Regions from separate parts of the Ruegeria sp. AI3 genome, predicted to be linked through region 2. Evidence: riboswitches for the same ligand, from Rfam matches in the RefSeq annotation. Region 2 holds a riboswitch; each other region holds the start of a gene.
The links. A riboswitch is a leader RNA that binds a small molecule or an ion and turns the genes downstream of it on or off. The one in region 2 is predicted to bind cobalamin.
Positions count from the first base shown of each region.

Region 1: it holds a riboswitch for cobalamin, as region 2 does, so the genes downstream of both, ACRZ95_RS22080 (hypothetical protein) here and ACRZ95_RS17615 (aromatic ring-hydroxylating oxygenase subunit alpha) in region 2, are expected to answer to the same signal.
Region 3: it holds a riboswitch for cobalamin, as region 2 does, so the genes downstream of both, nrdH (glutaredoxin-like protein NrdH) here and ACRZ95_RS17615 (aromatic ring-hydroxylating oxygenase subunit alpha) in region 2, are expected to answer to the same signal.

Region 1 is NZ_JBQFYA010000022.1:43-5,567, forward strand. It holds gene ACRZ95_RS22070 (DNA polymerase III subunit gamma/tau) at 68-1,825, opposite strand; gene ACRZ95_RS22075 (phosphatase domain-containing protein) at 1,995-2,498, shown strand; gene ACRZ95_RS22080 (hypothetical protein) at 2,495-2,902, opposite strand; cobalamin riboswitch at 2,991-3,210, opposite strand; gene ACRZ95_RS22085 (alpha/beta fold hydrolase) at 3,371-4,228, shown strand; gene rsgA (ribosome small subunit-dependent GTPase A) at 4,272-5,300, opposite strand; RNA gene ffs (signal recognition particle sRNA small type) at 5,458-5,525, opposite strand, start outside.
Region 2 is NZ_JBQFYA010000012.1:112,025-117,549, reverse strand. It holds gene ACRZ95_RS17625 (glutamine synthetase family protein) at 1-1,204, shown strand, start outside; gene ACRZ95_RS17620 (GNAT family N-acetyltransferase) at 1,319-1,840, shown strand; cobalamin riboswitch at 1,960-2,163, shown strand; gene ACRZ95_RS17615 (aromatic ring-hydroxylating oxygenase subunit alpha) at 2,228-3,499, shown strand; gene ACRZ95_RS17610 (hybrid-cluster NAD(P)-dependent oxidoreductase) at 3,505-4,584, shown strand; gene ACRZ95_RS17605 (hypothetical protein) at 4,846-5,313, shown strand.
Region 3 is NZ_JBQFYA010000005.1:36,048-41,572, reverse strand. It holds gene ACRZ95_RS09505 (hypothetical protein) at 173-625, opposite strand; gene ACRZ95_RS09500 (DEAD/DEAH box helicase) at 863-2,740, shown strand; cobalamin riboswitch at 2,829-3,020, shown strand; gene nrdH (glutaredoxin-like protein NrdH) at 3,106-3,327, shown strand; gene nrdI (class Ib ribonucleoside-diphosphate reductase assembly flavoprotein NrdI) at 3,343-3,756, shown strand; gene nrdE (class 1b ribonucleoside-diphosphate reductase subunit alpha) at 3,738-5,525, shown strand, end outside.

The DNA of each region.
Region 1 (5,525 bases), on a different contig from region 2:
GCCCAGGGTGATCGGCTTTAGCCGATTGCCCGTGGCGGGCGCGGGAGGGTTTGGTTTTGTATAGAGGTCAGTCTTCTTCGAAAGGATCCCATTCATCTTCGACCTCGGGCAGGGCTTCGGTCTCGACTTGGGCGGCGCGTTGTTCCGGTGTTTCGATCCGGGTGATTTTGGCCTTGGGAAAACTTGCCAGAACGGCCTGAACAAGCGGATGCGCCGTAGCCTCTTCTTTAAGCGCAAGTTCGGCTTTATCGCGGATTTCAGCGATTGTCGGAGCGTCACCATCCGACACGATGGATACCGCCCATCTGTTGCCAGTCCAACGCTGCAAGGCCGATCCCAGTCGTGGTGCAAGATCGGTTGGGGCTTGCGACGATGGGGTGAATTCGATCCGTCCCGGCTGGTAAGACACCAGCCGCACGCCGTTTTCGACCTCGACCAGAAGCTTGACGTCTCTGTTGTTCCGGATCAGCTCGACCACATGTTCGAAACTTGGGTATCGCGCCAGTGCCGTCTGTGTATCTTGCGCCAAGGCGGCGACTGGTGCGCCGCCGGACCCGCGTGGCGCGGGGGCGTAGCTTGTAGCGGCGCGGGCTTCAACCGGGGCCGCACTGTTGCTTTGGATTGGCATCCCGCCGCTTGGGCCGCCGTTTGGGGGCGGAGGCGTATCCTGCAGCCGTTTGATCAGCTCTTCCGGGCTGGGCAGGTCGGCCACGTGAGTCAGTCGGATCACCGCCATTTCGGCGGCCATCATGGCGTTGGGGGCGGCTGAAACTTCCTCAAGCGCTTTCAACAGCATCTGCCACATCCGAGTCAGCACCCGCATGGGGAGGGCCTCAGCCATCTGCTGGCCCCGGGCGCGTTCATCCGGGGAAACAGTGGGGTCTTCGGCCGCATCGGGGGTGATCTTCACGACAGAAACCCAATGAGTGATTTCGGCCAGATCACGCAGCACGGCCAGTGGGTCAGCCCCTTCGGCGTATTGGCCACCAAGCTCGGTCAGCGCCCCAGCTGCATCGCCCCGCAGGATCATGTCCATGAGGTCCAGAACCCGGCCACGATCCGCGAGACCCAGCATCGCGCGGACTTGATCTGCCGTCGTCTCTCCGGCCCCATGCGAGATCGCCTGATCCAGTAATGAGGTCGCGTCGCGAGCAGATCCCTCGGCAGCACGGGTGATCAGCGCCAACGCATCCTCGGCAATCTCAGCGCTTTCAGCAGAGGCGATCTTGCGTAGCAGGCCGATCATATCCTCGGGTTCGATCCGGCGCAGGTCGAAGCGTTGGCAGCGCGACAGAACCGTGACGGGAACCTTGCGAATCTCGGTTGTGGCAAAGATGAACTTCACATGCGCCGGCGGCTCCTCGAGCGTCTTGAGCAGCGCGTTGAAGGCGCTGGTCGACAGCATGTGGACCTCATCGATGATGTAGATTTTGTAGCGGGACGAGGCAGCGCGGTAGCGAACACTGTCGATAATCTCGCGAATATCATTGACGCCGGTGCGGCTGGCGGCGTCCATCTCCATTACGTCGACATGACGGCCCTCCATGATGGCGACGCAGTGCTCACATTGGCCGCAAGGCTCGGTCGTGGGTCCGCCAGTTCCGTCCGGTCCGATGCAGTTCATGCCTTTCGCAATGATCCGTGCGGTCGTGGTTTTACCGGTTCCGCGAATGCCTGTCATGACAAAGGCTTGCGCGATGCGATCCGCCTCGAACGCGTTTTTGAGCGTGCGGACCATCGCATCCTGACCCACCAGATCGGCAAAGGTTTCCGGGCGGTATTTTCGGGCGAGAACCTGATAGGCGGGGCTGTCTGAGTCGGTCATGTCTGCTCTGGCGGATTCGGAACGTCACCGCAGCGTAGAGGCCTGCGCCGCCCGCGTCCACATGAGTTGAAGAACGATTTTGTTTTGGAAACCGGCGCGTCAGGGGTACACTCTGCAGATTGTGAATCAAGCCTAAAGTCAGGATCAACGCTTCCGGGGGGATGCTGTCATGACGAATTTGGTCATTCATGCTTTGCAAGTGGGCGGGGGCACACTTGCCCTAACGTCGATGCCGGGAAAGGGCGGCGACTATGCAGGCGACCTTGAAACGATTGGAGATTGGAGGCCGGGGCTCGTGCTTTCGATGACAACCGAGGCCGAGCTGGTCCAGTTTGGAGCCCGCGATTTTGGCCGCGACGTTCAGGGGCGCGCCAGCCGCTGGGTGCATCTGCCGATTCAGGATTTCGGCGTGCCACCGTCAGAGGTTGATGCGCAATGGCCCGATGTTAGTGCCGCGGCGCGGCAGGCTTTGTCTGGCGGAGGGCGCGTGCTTGTCCATTGTCAGGGCGGATGTGGTCGCTCTGGCATGGTTGTGTTGCGGTTGATGATCGAATGCGGCGAGGCTCCAACCCAAGCGCTGGATCGGTTGCGCAAGCTACGCCCCTGCGCGGTCGAAACCGATGCGCAGAAGCACTGGGCCACCTTGCCCGCCCGAGCTTTGGCAGACTCCTAAGCCGACAGTTGCAGTTCCGCCGGGGTCGTTTTGCGCGGCGCAATCACTGATGCCTCGAGCATGGCGCAGGGCAGGGATGTCATCGCTGCGCTAGGCAGGCTGCTCGTTTCGGTTCCGAACATAAGGTCGGCGTAGCGATGGAGGGTCTCGCTGTCGGCATTAGGGTCCGCTCCGCAATAGACCCGCACCCGAGACTGGCTGGCCCGAAACCGGGCGTGGCAGCCGTCCGTGCAATGGGTCAGGTCGCTGCTGCCTTCGATTTCGAAATCCGATGTGGTCGCCGGACCGGCTTGGTCCAGTGCGTCAACCATCGAACGCGCCAGCCGTGCCAATGCAGGGCAAGTCTTGCCGGTATGTTGGCAGATGGTTGCTGAGAACCTATGTGTCTTCGTCTTCCAGATCATCCTGCGCCCTCCGCGCGGTGGACAGGGGCTGGGATCAGGTGGGGCAGATAGGGTCTGTCACGGCCTGCCCGGACACCCCGCCCGAGTTTGGGTTATGTTGACGATGGCAGGTCTCCTGACTTGCGGGTCATCGCTTTGCCGACCTTCCCGGCCTTTCGGCCAGTGGATCTTCGACATCGCTCACCGCTTACAGTTGCGGGGGCAGTCGCGGATTTGGTTCGTCCCGAGCAAGCCGGGGAAAACCGCACCGTGTTCCCTTTTCATCCCGACTTCTTGTGAAAGCCGGGAACCATCGAACCATCGCTAGCGTTCATAACCATTCTGAGTCAAGTTGAACTTTCTGCGCTGCGGAAAGACGATCCGCAAAGTGGACGCGTGGTCAAGCGGGATCGCAGTTGACTTGCATGGGCTGTCTGGGGTCAAGTTGCAATGTGAACTCATCAGTTCAGTTTTCCACCGAGGATGCCCATGTTGGATGCAAACCAAACAGTGCTGATCGAAGATGTTCAGATCCCGGTGGGGGATGGTGCCCTGTCCGGGCGGATCTACCGGCCCGTGGCGCAGCCCGAAACCGTAGTGGTGGTCAACAGCGCGACAGGGGTTCCGCGAGACTACTACAAGCATTTCGCACAATGGTTGGCCTCGGATCGTGATATCGCCTGTCTGATCTACGACTACCGGGAATTCGGGCATTCGAAATCGGGCCCACAGCGTCGGTCGAAGATTTCGATGGCCGATTGGGCGTTGCAGGACATGCCCGCCGCGCGGGCCGAGATGCGCCGACGGTTCCCGCTGTCGCAGCAATGGTCAGTTGGTCATTCGCTTGGAGGGATGCTGGGGCCAGTGCAGCCGGATATCGAAAAGATTGATCGCATGATCTGCGTCTGTTCTGGCCTTGTGAAGTTGGGCGATCATCCTTGGCCGTACCGCGCTCTGGCCGGGTTGTTCTGGTATGGGCATGTGCCTCTGGTCGTGAGCGGCCTGGGGTATTTGCCGGGCAAGGCACTTGGGTTTGGAACAGACCTACCGCCTAAGGTCTATTGGCAATGGCGCAAATGGTGCACCGCGCCGCAAAGCTATCTGCCCGAGATCGGAGACACACTGCCGCAAGCTACGTGGCAGGATGCTGACGTTCCCGTCGACCTTTTTGCCTTCACAGATGATGAGATGGTCCCAGAAGCTGCCGTTTGGCGGTTGGCCGAGCTTTATGGTCCAAAAGCACGCCGTCACCTGTTGTCACCGGAAGAGTTTGGTGTTCGGGAGATCGGCCATATCGGTGTGTTTGCCCGCCGAAATGCGGTGCTCTGGCCACGATTGATCGCTTGATGGGGGGCGCCGGCGGACCGACGCCCCTTTTTCAGCCCGTGTTTCAATCGCCGCGCCGCGCGGATTTTCCGTGCATCGCAGATCGGACCATCTTGCCGAAAGCCTTGTCGCGTGCCCGCGCCTCGGCCACGGTCTCAGAGTTGCGCTGATCCTCGCGCCTCAGCTTGCGCCAGCGTTCCAACCGATCTGCATCCAGTGTGCCTGCTTCAATCGCCGCCTGCACAGCGCAACCGGGCTCGGCCTCATGCTGGCAATCCGAGAACCGGCAGGTTTGGGCCAGCTCCAGAATGTCCGAGAACACTTCGTCCACCCCGTCCTGCGCGTCGAGCAGGCGCAGGGCGCGCATGCCGGGGGTGTCGACCAGCCAACCGCCATTTTGCATCGGATGTAAGACGCGAGACGTCGTGGTGTGGCGGCCTCGGGCGTCATCCTCGCGGATTGTGGCTGTTGCCTGATCCTGCCCGGTCATTCCGTTGGCGAGCGTTGTTTTGCCAACCCCGGATGACCCGACCAAAGCCGCTGTCTGACTCGCCGGACACCATGCCAGAACCTGCTGCAGGTCTAACGCTTCATGCGCGTTGACCGTCAGGACTGTCAAAAACGGTGCCAGCGCTTCGGCCTGCTTGGCGTAGGCTGCGGGGTCCGAGCAGCTATCTGCTTTGGTCAGGACCACGACAGGATAGCAGCCCGCCTGATGCGCCAGTGCCAGATACCGTTCGAGCCGGGGCACATTGAAATCCGCATTGCACGAGCTGACGATGAACAGCACGTCAACATTGGCTGCGATCAGTTGCGCCTCGGCTCCGGTTCCGGCAGCACGGCGTTGCAACAGGCTGCGCCGGTCAAGCAGATGCTGAACGCGATTCTTGTCATCGGCCAGCACCCAATCTCCGACAGCGAAGTCGCCGGTGGAATGACCAGGGGCCAATAGAGACATTTCTGCGGTCTCGTTCATCCCGACCAGACGGTCCCGGTGAACAGCGGTGAGACGAAAAGGCGTAAGCTGCGCGTGCGCCGCGTGTTGTGCAGCAAAGTGAGAGGACCATCCCAGGTCCGAAAGAGTAAAAGACATTGGTTTGCCTGTGTTCAGATATAGCAATCCCATCGGATGGCAGACGCGCATCCGTTGGTGATGTGTTCAGGCAATCGGAGAGTTGGGTTTAGAACCGATCTGCCCGAAGGGAGTTTGCTACAATCATAAAGCCCTCCTGCGGCTGATGGTTTATATAAAGTGAGAGGTTGGACATCGACCCAAGCGGGGCTCGTTGTGGCTGCTTCCTTCCGGACCTGACCAGGT
Region 2 (5,525 bases):
CGGGTGGACACCAACGAACGTTCAGATCAACTGCTTTGACGGAATTGCCGAAAGCCCGTTTGGCGCGCTGGGCGATCTTCTTCTGATCCCGGACGCCACGGCCGAGGCAAAGGTCGAGTTCGGCGAAGAAACTGGCCTGCACTTTCTTATGGGCGATATCGTCACGCTGGATGGAGACCCGTGGGACTTCTGCACGCGCAGTCTTTTGAGGGCGGCGCTGGAGCGGCTGCACAAGGTCTCTGGGGCAAATTTATTGGCTGCGTTCGAGCATGAGTTCCAGCTGAAAGATCCGCCAAGTCAGGCCAACGAAGCCTATGGTCACCGGGGCTTTGGCCTGCAGCGGGATCTGTGCGAGACCTTGATCAACGCGATTTCTCAGGTCGGTCTGAAGCCGGATTCGATCATGAAGGAATATGGCCCAAACCAATATGAGGTCGTCATCGGCCCCGAGCTGGGTGTTCGCGCGGCGGACGCGGCCATCATGGTACGCGAACTGACCTATGCGACTGCACAGGCCTATGGCGAGCGGGCTACCTATACCCCTATTCGAGATGTCGCGAGCGTTGGGAATGGGGTCCATATCCATATGAGCTTTGTGGATGATCATGGCGCGCCGTTGACCTACGCCGAAGACGGCCCCTGCGGCATGTCGGATCTGACGAGTGCCTTCGCTGCTGGAGTATTGAAGTATCTGGATGCGATCCTGGCCCTGACTGCGCCTTCGGTGATCTCGTATGAACGCCTGACACCGCATCGTTGGTCTGCGGCTTTCAACAATCTGGGCTTTCGCGACCGCGAGGCTTCCTTGCGGATTTGTCCTGTGACCGCAAAAGACCCCGCCTCAATCGCGGGGCAGTTCAATATCGAATACCGTGCGGCGGACGCTGCAGCTTCGCCTCATCTGGCGCTTGCTGCGGTTGTCATGGCCGGGGCGAAGGGGATCGAAGAAGGGCTACCCGCGCCCGTTCCAACTGAAGAGGATCTTTCGCTTTTGGACGTCGCAGAACTGAACCAAAGAGGGCTGGTGCGCTTGCCTCAGACCTTGGAAGACGCGCTCGACCGGTTCGTTTCCAACCCGGTTGTGACCGGCTGGTTCCCCGAAGGCTTCGCCGAGGTGTACCAAGCTCACAAACAATCCGAGATCGCGACAACCGCACACCTGGACACAGACGCACGCTGCCGATTGTACGAAGAAACATATTGACCTGAGCGGCTCGTCTTGCCGAAGCTCGCCCAATGCGACCTCTGGGGCGTCGTTTGGGTAATCTCGCGCCGTATGACGCGGCGCAAGCTGTTTAGCTCAGGATAGGGATGGATCATGAACCGTTCAGAAACCGATGCCATCTTGAATGTGCATAGGCTGGCTTTTGGCGAACCGGAAGGTGAAGAAATCGCTCAACTCGCCGAAGATCTCCTTGAGCATCCGGAAACGATTTCAATCAGTGTGAGGCGTGACGGGCAGATCGCGGGCAATGTCATGTTCACCCCGTTTGTCTTCCAGGATCACCCGGACGTTAAATGCTATCTTCTGGCGCCCTGCGGTGTCTCGCCCGAGCATCAAGGCCGCGGAGTTGGCAGAGAGATGATGGAGACCAGCATCAAGCACTTGAGGTCCATTGGAACAGACGCTGTCTTTGTGTTGGGCGTGCCGACTTTCTACCCCTTATTCGGGTTTGTCCCGACTGACAAAGAGACGCCATATCCGGACCTTCTGACGATCCCCGAGGCATGGATGACGCTTGAGCTCACTGCAGGATGTGTTGAAAAGCTGGCGGGCAAAACACTTGCGATTGCGCCCTTCATGCACGCGCATTTGTGGGACACATCACAACACGGGTGAATTCCGTTTTTTTGTTCTTGCCTCAAGCTGTAGCCCTGTTTCAGGTTTCCATTTCTGCTGGGCATGTCTGTTTTGTTTCTGGAAATGTCGCAAGGCTTTCAGCCGCGAATTCATCCCCGCGTAGGTTGCGCGTGTGAGGTGCTGCTGTCTGATTCTCGGGCGGCAGAGAATTGGGAAGCCGGTGCAATTCCGGCGCTGCCCCCGCAACGGTAAGAAAGGTCAGGTTCGACAGGTAACCACTGGGACGAGGATCCCGGGAAGGTGTCGAAACCGGGCGTAAGCCCCTTTCAAGTCCGGAAACCAGCCTTGCATATATGTCAAACCGCGGGTGGCGGTGGGGGCACAAGTTTCGGACGTGATCCTCGCACGGCTCCGGACTGGCCTCTGATGTCATCTGCCCAAGCTAAGCCGCGGGGCGCGGCAGGAGAGCCAGAAGTGAGCAACGTTCAAAGCCTGTTGGCGCGTCGAAACCCGGCCTATGCCCTTGAACAGGCATTCTATACAGATCCAGATGTATTTCAGGCCGATCTTGAGGCCATCCACTACCGCGACTGGCTATTTGCCATTCCGGCATGTGAACTGGTGAAAACAGGCGACTATGTAACCTACACTGTGGGCGCATACCGCGTGATCATCGTGCGCGGTGCGGACAATCAGATCCGGGCCTTCCACAACACCTGCCGCCATCGCGGGTCGATCATCTGCAAAGCGGCCAAGGGGAACTCGCCCAAACTGGTCTGCCCCTATCACCAGTGGACCTATGAGCTTGACGGCTCATTGCTGTGGGCGCGTGATATGGGGCCTGATTTCGACCCCAAACAACACGGGCTGAAAACCGTCCACTGCAGGGAACTGGCCGGGCTGGTCTATATCTGTCTTGCAGATGTAGCCCCCGATTTCGACACCTTCGCCAATAAAGCACGGCCCTATCTGGAGCCGCATGATTTGAACAACGCCAAGGTCGCCTTTGAAAGCACGATCATCGAAAAGGGCAACTGGAAGCTTGTTTGGGAAAACAACCGCGAGTGCTATCACTGCGGCGGCAACCACCCTTCGCTGTGCCGGACCTTCCCTGATGATCCCTCGGTAACCGGTATTGAAGGGGGTGAAGCCCCGGCCTTCATGCAAGCTCACTTCGACCGTTGCGAGGCTGCAGGGATGCCGTCGCAGTTCTATCTGCATGATGACGGGCAATACCGTCTGGCGCGGATGCCGCTGAAGGAAGGGGCGGAAAGCTACACTCTGGACGGCAAATCTGCGGTGCGCCGCTTTCTGGGCCGCGCGCCCTTTGCCGATGCGGGGACGTTGCTGAAGTTCCACTATCCCAGCACATGGAACCACTTCCTGGCCGATCACTCGATTGTCTTCCGCGTCACTCCGGTCAGCCCGACCGAGACCGAAGTCACCACGAAGTGGCTGGTCAACAAGGATGCGATCGAAGGGGTCGATTATGACGTCAAGCGCCTGACTGAGGTCTGGATGGCCACCAATGATGAAGATCGCCGCGTGGTGGAAGACAACCAGATGGGCATCAACAGTCCGGCCTATGTGCCGGGGCCGTATTCGGGGGTCCAGGAATCCGGTGTTCTGCAATTCACTGATTGGTATTGCAGCGCTTTGGCGCGTCACTTTGCGCCCAACACGATGGCGGCGGAGTGACGGAGATGAAAGACCTGAACGCTGTTGCCTCGATCTGGCAGGATGATGAGAGGCTGGAATGCGTCTCGGTCGTGCCCGAGACGCCAAACACCGCCAGCTTTACGTTCCGCGCCCCGTCCGGGGCTTTGTTTGCCTACCATCCGGGTCAGTTCCTGACGCTCGAGATTCCGGCACCGGGGCAGCCGGGAGGCGTTGTGCATCGGACCTATACGATCTCGTCATCCCCATCACGTCCGCGATCCATTACGATCACGGCCAAGGCGCAGCCGGACAGCATCGGTACTCGTTGGATGCTGGACAATCTGAAGCCGGGTATGCGGATGCGGGCAATTGGCCCGGCGGGTCTGTTCACCAATGCTGAAAGCGTCGCCGCCAAGTATCTGTTCGTCTCGGCGGGGTCGGGCATCACGCCTATGATGTCGATGACAACTTGCATGTGGGACGAAGGCCGCGATCTGGATGTAGTCTTCATCAATTGCGCCAAGCGCCCGTCCGAGATCATCTTCCGCCAACGGTTGGAGCAGATGGCAAGTCGGACGCCGGGTCTGGATCTGAAGTTCGTCGTAGAGGAAGCGGATCGTTACAGCCCCTGGACCGGCTACCAGGGTCAGTTCAACCAGCTGATGCTGGGCCTCATGGCCCCAGACTATCTGGACCGTGAGGTCTATTGCTGCGGTCCGGAGCCGTTCATGCAAGCTGTTCGGGACGCTCTGTCGGGTCTTGGCTTTGACATGGACAACTATCATCAGGAAAGCTTTGGAGCTCCGGTTGAGACCGAAGCGGATCAGCCCGATCTGGATGATATCGTTCCTGACGATGACAGCGCCGCCGAGATCGTGTTTGCGACCTCGGGTGTCACTGCTAAAGTCGCCGAGACAGATACGGTTCTGGCCGCCGCACGTGCCGTCGGGTTGAGCATTGCCTCGGGCTGTACGTTTGGCGTTTGCGGCACCTGCAAGGTCAAAAAGACCTCGGGTGAGGTGCACATGGTTCACAACGGCGGTATCTCCGAGGATGACATCGCAGCAGGCTACATTCTGGCATGCTGTTCAAACCCGATCGGCAAGGTCGAAGTTGAGGTGTGAACGGGAAGTCTCATGCTGAAACTGCAGGACGGCTGCGGCCGCCTGCGGTTTCAGAATTTTAAGTATTTGCATTGATCTCAGATACTTATCGCCCCAATACGCGCTTCGGGAAGTTTGGATAGCACAGGTTCGATCACGGATAGTTGATTCTATTCGGCAACATTCATGTGATTGCTCAAATTCTGTCTCTTTTCCGCCGGAATCTCCCCTGATAAAGCGGGTTGAGTACTGGGTGGGGTGTTGATAAGTGCGAGCAGGTATATGAGAGCCGGATATAACGGTCGTGTAGCCATTTCATGGAATCAAACCGAGCTTGATGGGCTTGAGGCAGCGCCTTTGGCCTTTTTGGCGGTCGGGTCCGCATGGTCCTGGCGTGGTCAGGCGCTGGTGTTGGGCGAAGTGGCAGAGCAAAATCTTGAGCAACTGGGACATATGGGTGCGACCGCTGTGCGCACCCGCGACGCGTTCTCAGCCCCGCAAGATATCTCGGGCGAGTATTGCGGTACGGTCACATTGACCAATGGGGCGCGACGCTTTGCGGCAGATTTGATCGTAGCAGATGACGAACAATGGCCGACCCTGGTGTTCAACACTGGCTGTCCGCCTCGGGATCAGGATTTCTGGATCAGCGAAGTAACACATGCCGGTGTCGACCTGCAGAGCGTACCGCAACCGACTGCACAGGTGGTGGCGTTTCCGGGAAAATCCGCGCCGGGTTTCTTTTCATAGGTTTGGTTACCTAGCTGGCGCTGAACCCGTTGGCCTAAAAACCCTTCAAGAATTTTGAGCAGGGGCGTCGGGACGTGTTGACTCTGACAGTTCCGCAGATATAAGCGCGGCTTCATTGGTGTTGGTGGCCCCCGCAAGGGGATGCCTGTCATGGGGGAAACCTCAAGAGGACAACGCCCTTTATAACCCGGCACCACGCCTGGTCTGAACTG
Region 3 (5,525 bases), on a different contig from region 2:
ATGGATCATGTCGCGAGCGGCGAAATTACCGTCCGGTCCGCCTCCTCCCTATGGAGACGAGTTTTCCGATATTGAGAAGCGTTCCGACCCGGACGGTTTACCTACTATTCTGTCGCAGTCAAAATCAGGCGACAGTCCGTACCCCCTACAGTCCGGCCGGGCCGAAAACGCTTCAGTTCACCTGACGTTCCAGAACGGTGCTGTAGGTAGTTCCATTCCGCAGGCTACGGAAATCCGCGTAAATTCGCCCATCCTCGTAGCGCGCGTCAATCAAAGCGTTTACGCCAATCGCCGGCTCGGCCGAGCTTTCGACGATCCCGATCTTTCCAGAGCCATCCTGGCTGATGGAACCGGTGGCCTCGTACATCGTCCAGTCATCCATGGCATTGCGACGCCACATACTCGGCCCCCAGAAGACATTGTCGTTCTGAGCCTGAATTTCGAGCACCCATTCCGACTGGTTAAATCGTGGAGCATCGCCGGTAGCCGAATTCGACGGCGAAACTGTAGTCTGGCTGGCCGTCCAAATACCGCGCAGATCAGGCGTGGTTTCGGCACCAGCGGCAGTACCAAGGGCTAGGCTCGTGGCCAGAGCGGCTGCTCCGGCAGTCATAAATCTGGTCATGGTCTCTTTCTCCCTGAAATCGGTGCCATCTCTGGCTGTGTTCAACAGATTGGGAAGAGTGCGACGGATTACAACTTTCCTGAAGGAACCTTCATCAAGCGTTTATGCTCTGTTTGATCGCACAGGTCGCTTTCCACACTATACATCCGGCGCCTCACTCGGTAAGGAGTGCCCTTCGACGATCATCCGCGTAATAGACGCTCTGAGGGTGACCGCAGCATCCCAAAGAGCCGAGCCATGAATCAGACACTTCAAGACGCCCTTGATCGCAAAGGGTATGACACGCTGACCCCTGTCCAAACCGCCGTATCCGCGCCCGACTTAGAAGGTCGCGACATGTTGGTTTCGGCACAGACCGGATCGGGGAAAACCATTGGCTTCGGCCTTGCCATCGCCCCGACCATACTGGGCGACGTGGATGTATTCGATGGGGCTGGCGCGCCTTTGGCGCTGGTCATCGCGCCGACGCGTGAATTGGCGATGCAGGTCAAACGCGAATTGGCATGGCTTTATGCGGATGCAGGCGCGTTCATCGCGTCCTGTGTCGGCGGCATGGATATGCGAGACGAGCGGCGGGCGCTGGCCCGTGGCGCGCATATCGTGGTCGCAACGCCGGGCCGCCTGCGCGACCATATCATGCGCGAGTCGATTGACCTGACTGCTGTGCGCGCCGTGGTTCTGGATGAAGCCGATGAAATGCTCGACCTGGGCTTCCGCGAAGATCTTGAGTTCATTCTGGAACAGACACCGTCCGAGCGTCAGACACTGCTGTTTTCCGCGACGGTTCCCCGCGCCATCGCCTCCCTCGCCGCGCGGTATCAGCACGATGCCGAGCGGGTCAGCACCGTCAGCGAGCGCACACAACATGCCGATATCGAATACCGCGCGATGAACGTGGCCCCGCGCGATGGTGAGAATGCAATCATCAACGTGTTGCGGTTCTACGAGGCCCCCAACGCCATCATCTTCTGCAACACCCGCGCCATGGTCAGCCGCCTGACGGCGCGGTTGTCGAATCGTGGATTCTCGGTCGTGGCCCTGTCCGGCGAGCTGACGCAAAGCGAACGTTCGAACGCGCTACAAGCCATGCGCGACGGACGCGCCCGCGTCTGTGTGGCGACCGATGTGGCCGCGCGCGGCATCGACCTGCCGAACCTTGATCTGGTGATCCATGCGGAACTGCCGAACAGCCATGAAACGCTGCTGCACCGCTCGGGGCGAACCGGACGCGCCGGGCGGAAAGGCGTCAGCGCGCTGATCGTACCGCCTGCATCGTTCAAAAAGGCGCAACGCCTGCTGAAATTCGCTAAGCTGACCGCCGAGTGGGGGTCTGCGCCCTCGGCCGACGAGGTTCAGGCGCAGGATATGCAGCGGATTTTCAGCTCGGATGATTGGACCGTGGATGTGACCGAGGGGGAAAGTGCTCTGGTCGACGATCTGGTCTCGCGCTTTTCGCCGCAACAGCTGGCGGCGGCCTATCTGCGTCAATACGGGCGCAAGCACTCCGCCCCCGAAGAGCTGAGCGACACGCCGGATGCAGCGGCAAAACCGAACGTGCCCTTTGGCCCAAGCGTGTGGTTTTCGCTGTCGGAGGGACACAACGAAAACGCCTCGCCTCGCTATTTGCTGCCCATGTTGTGTAAGGCGGGCAAGATCACCAAAGACGATATCGGCGCGATCCGCATTGCTGACACAGAAAGCTATATCGAGATTCGCGAAAGCAGTGTCGAAGGTTTCCTGAAGGCCATCGGCCCCAAAATGACGGTCGAAGGCACCAAGACCATCGTGCAACTGGACGCGCCGCCCGCCCTTTCCGGTGGTGGCCGCAAAGGCCCCAAGCGCGACTTCAAAGGCAAGAAGCGCCCCGAACGTGCTGAACGCCAGGCCCGCGCGGCTGAGCCTCAACCCGCAAAACCACACCGGAAACCGGCCGAGAAACCCAAGCCCGAAACGCGCCCCAAACGGGAAGAGGTGCCCTCGGGCGATCAGCATAAGAAACCCGCGCGCCGTCCGAAAGGCCCGCCTCCGCCCAAAGGCAAGCCAAGCAGCAAGAAAAACCGCGCGCGGGCGGCTGCGATGAAGGGTGGCAACGCGATGCCCAAGCGGAAAAGGTAGACCGCCTTAGCGCACGTGGCTGGTTGTGCAAGCGAAGAAATTTATTTTCTTCGCCACACCATATATTGACAACATGCCACCACCAACCCCAATATGGTGTTGCTTCGGTTCTTTCGATTCCTGTTGAAAGCTAAGAGGGAAACCGGTGAAAAACCGGCGCTGCCCCCGCAACTGTAAGCGGAGAGTTCGACTGAATACGCCACTGAAAGCGTGCTTTTGGGAAGGCCAGTTCGAACGTCAATCCGCGAGCCAGGAGACCTGCCGTAAGCAAAGAAAGAGAACCGCGAACGGAGGGTTCGGGGGCGTGTTCAGGGGTCATTTTGCCCGCAGCGTCCTCGGCATTCATTAAAAGGACAGAGGACGACATGAGCATTACCGTATATTCCAAACCCGCATGCGTACAATGCACCGCCACCACCCGCGCGCTGGATGCAAAAGGCATCGCCTATGACGTCATCGACCTGACCCAGGACGACAGCGCAATGACCCATGTGACCGAGTTGGGCTATCGTCAGGCCCCTGTCGTTGTTGCGGGCAGTGATCACTGGTCGGGTTTCCGCCCGGACATGATCGCCCAACTGGCCTGATCCATGACCGCGCCGATCCCGGCGCTGGTCTATTTCTCATCGAAATCCGGAAACACCCACCGCTTCGTCTCGCGGCTGGGCCTGACCTCTTTCCGCATTCCGAATGGAATGGACCCGCTGCCTGACCCCGGACACTCCTACGTGCTGATCAGCCCCACCTATGCCGATGGCGAAGGGCGCGGGGCGGTTCCGAAACAGGTGATCCGGTTCCTGAACAACCCGGACAGACGTGCCGGGATCGTTGGGGTGATCGGCACAGGCAACCGCAATTTCGGTGCGACCTACGCTTTGGCCGGTCGCATCATCGCCCAGAAATGCAACGTACCGCTGCTCGACACATTCGAGCTGGCCGGAACAGAGACCGACATCGCCCGCGTCCGCGCCGGGCTGAAAAAACTAGGGAGACACCTATGCTCGACAGCAGCGTAAACGAGCAGGATTATCACGCGCTGAACGCGATGCTGAACCTCTATGATGGTGAGGGGAAGATTCGGTTCGATGCCGACCGTATGGCCGCGCGGCAGTATTTCCTGCAGCACGTGAACCAGAACACCGTGTTCTTCCACTCGCTGGACGAAAAGCTCGGGTATCTGGTTTCCGAGGGCTATTATGAAGAGGCCATTCTGGACCAGTATTCCAAAAACTTCATGCGGAAGATCTGGGATGCGGCCTATGCCAAGAAGTTCCGGTTCCCGACCTTTCTGGGCGCGTTCAAATATTACACCTCATATACGCTGAAAACCCGTGACGGGCAGCGGTTCCTGGAACGTTATGAGGACCGCGTCGTCATGACCGCGCTGGCGCTGGCGCGCGGGGATGAGGCGCTGGCCCTGTCCTTCATGGAGGAAATCCTCGACGGTCGCTTCCAGCCCGCCACGCCCACCTTCCTGAACGCGGGCAAATCCTCACGCGGGGAGTTGATCTCGTGCTTCCTGCTGCGGCTTGAGGACAACATGGAGAGCATCGGTCGCGGCATCAACTCGGCCCTGCAACTGTCCAAACGCGGCGGAGGTGTGGCGCTGCTGCTGACCAACATCCGCGAGCACGGCGCGCCGATCAAAGGCATTGAGAACCAATCGTCAGGCGTGATCCCGGTGATGAAACTGCTGGAGGACAGTTTCTCCTACGCCAATCAGCTTGGCGCGCGGCAAGGTGCGGGTGCGGTGTATCTGAACGCGCACCACCCGGACATCATGCGCTTCCTCGACACCAAGCGCGAAAACGCGGATGAGAAAATCCGTATCAAAACGCTGAGCCTTGGCGTGGTGATCCCTGACATCACTTTCGAGCTGGCGAAGAAAAACGCTGATATGTACCTGTTCTCGCCCCATGACGTGGAAAAGGTCTACGGCGTGCCGTTCTCGGAAATCTCGGTGACCGAGAAATATCACGAGATGGTCGATGACAAGCGCATCCGTAAATCCAAGGTCAACGCGCGCGAATTCTTCCAGACCATCGCCGAGATTCAGTTCGAATCCGGTTACCCCTACGTGATGTTCGAAGACACGGTGAACCGGATGAACCCCATTGCGGGCCGGATCAACATGTCGAACCTGTGCTCCGAGATTTTGCAGGTCAATGAAGCGTCCGAGTTCAACGATGACCTCAGCTATTCCCATCTGGGCACGGATATCTCCTGCAACCTCGGCTCGCTGAACATTGCCAAGACGATGGATGGCGGCGATCTGGGTCGTACTGTCGGCGCTGCGATCCGCGCGCTGACGGCGGTGTCTGAGATGTCGGCAATCGACTCGGTCCCATCGGTGCGTCGGGGCAATGATGAGAGCCACGCAATTGGTCTGGGGCAAATGAACCTGCACGGGTTCCTTGCCCGCGAACATATCCACTATGGCTCGCCCGAGGGGGTCGAGTTCACGTCCGTCTACTTCGCGGCCATAGCCTATCACGCGATCCGCACCTCCTGCGATCTGGCACAGGAGCGTAAGGCGTCGTTCAAGGGGTTCGAGGCCTCCGACTATGCCTCAGGCACCTTTTTCGACAAATACACCACCCGTGACTGGCTGCCCGAAAGCGAGCGGGTTAACGCTCTTTTCGATGGCATGACCCTGGCCACCCGCGACGACTGGGCGGCGCTGAAGGCCGATGTGATGAAACACGGCCTCTATAATCGCAACCTTCAGGCTGTCCCGCCAACAGGGTCGATCAGCTATATCAACAACTCGACCTCTTCGATCCAC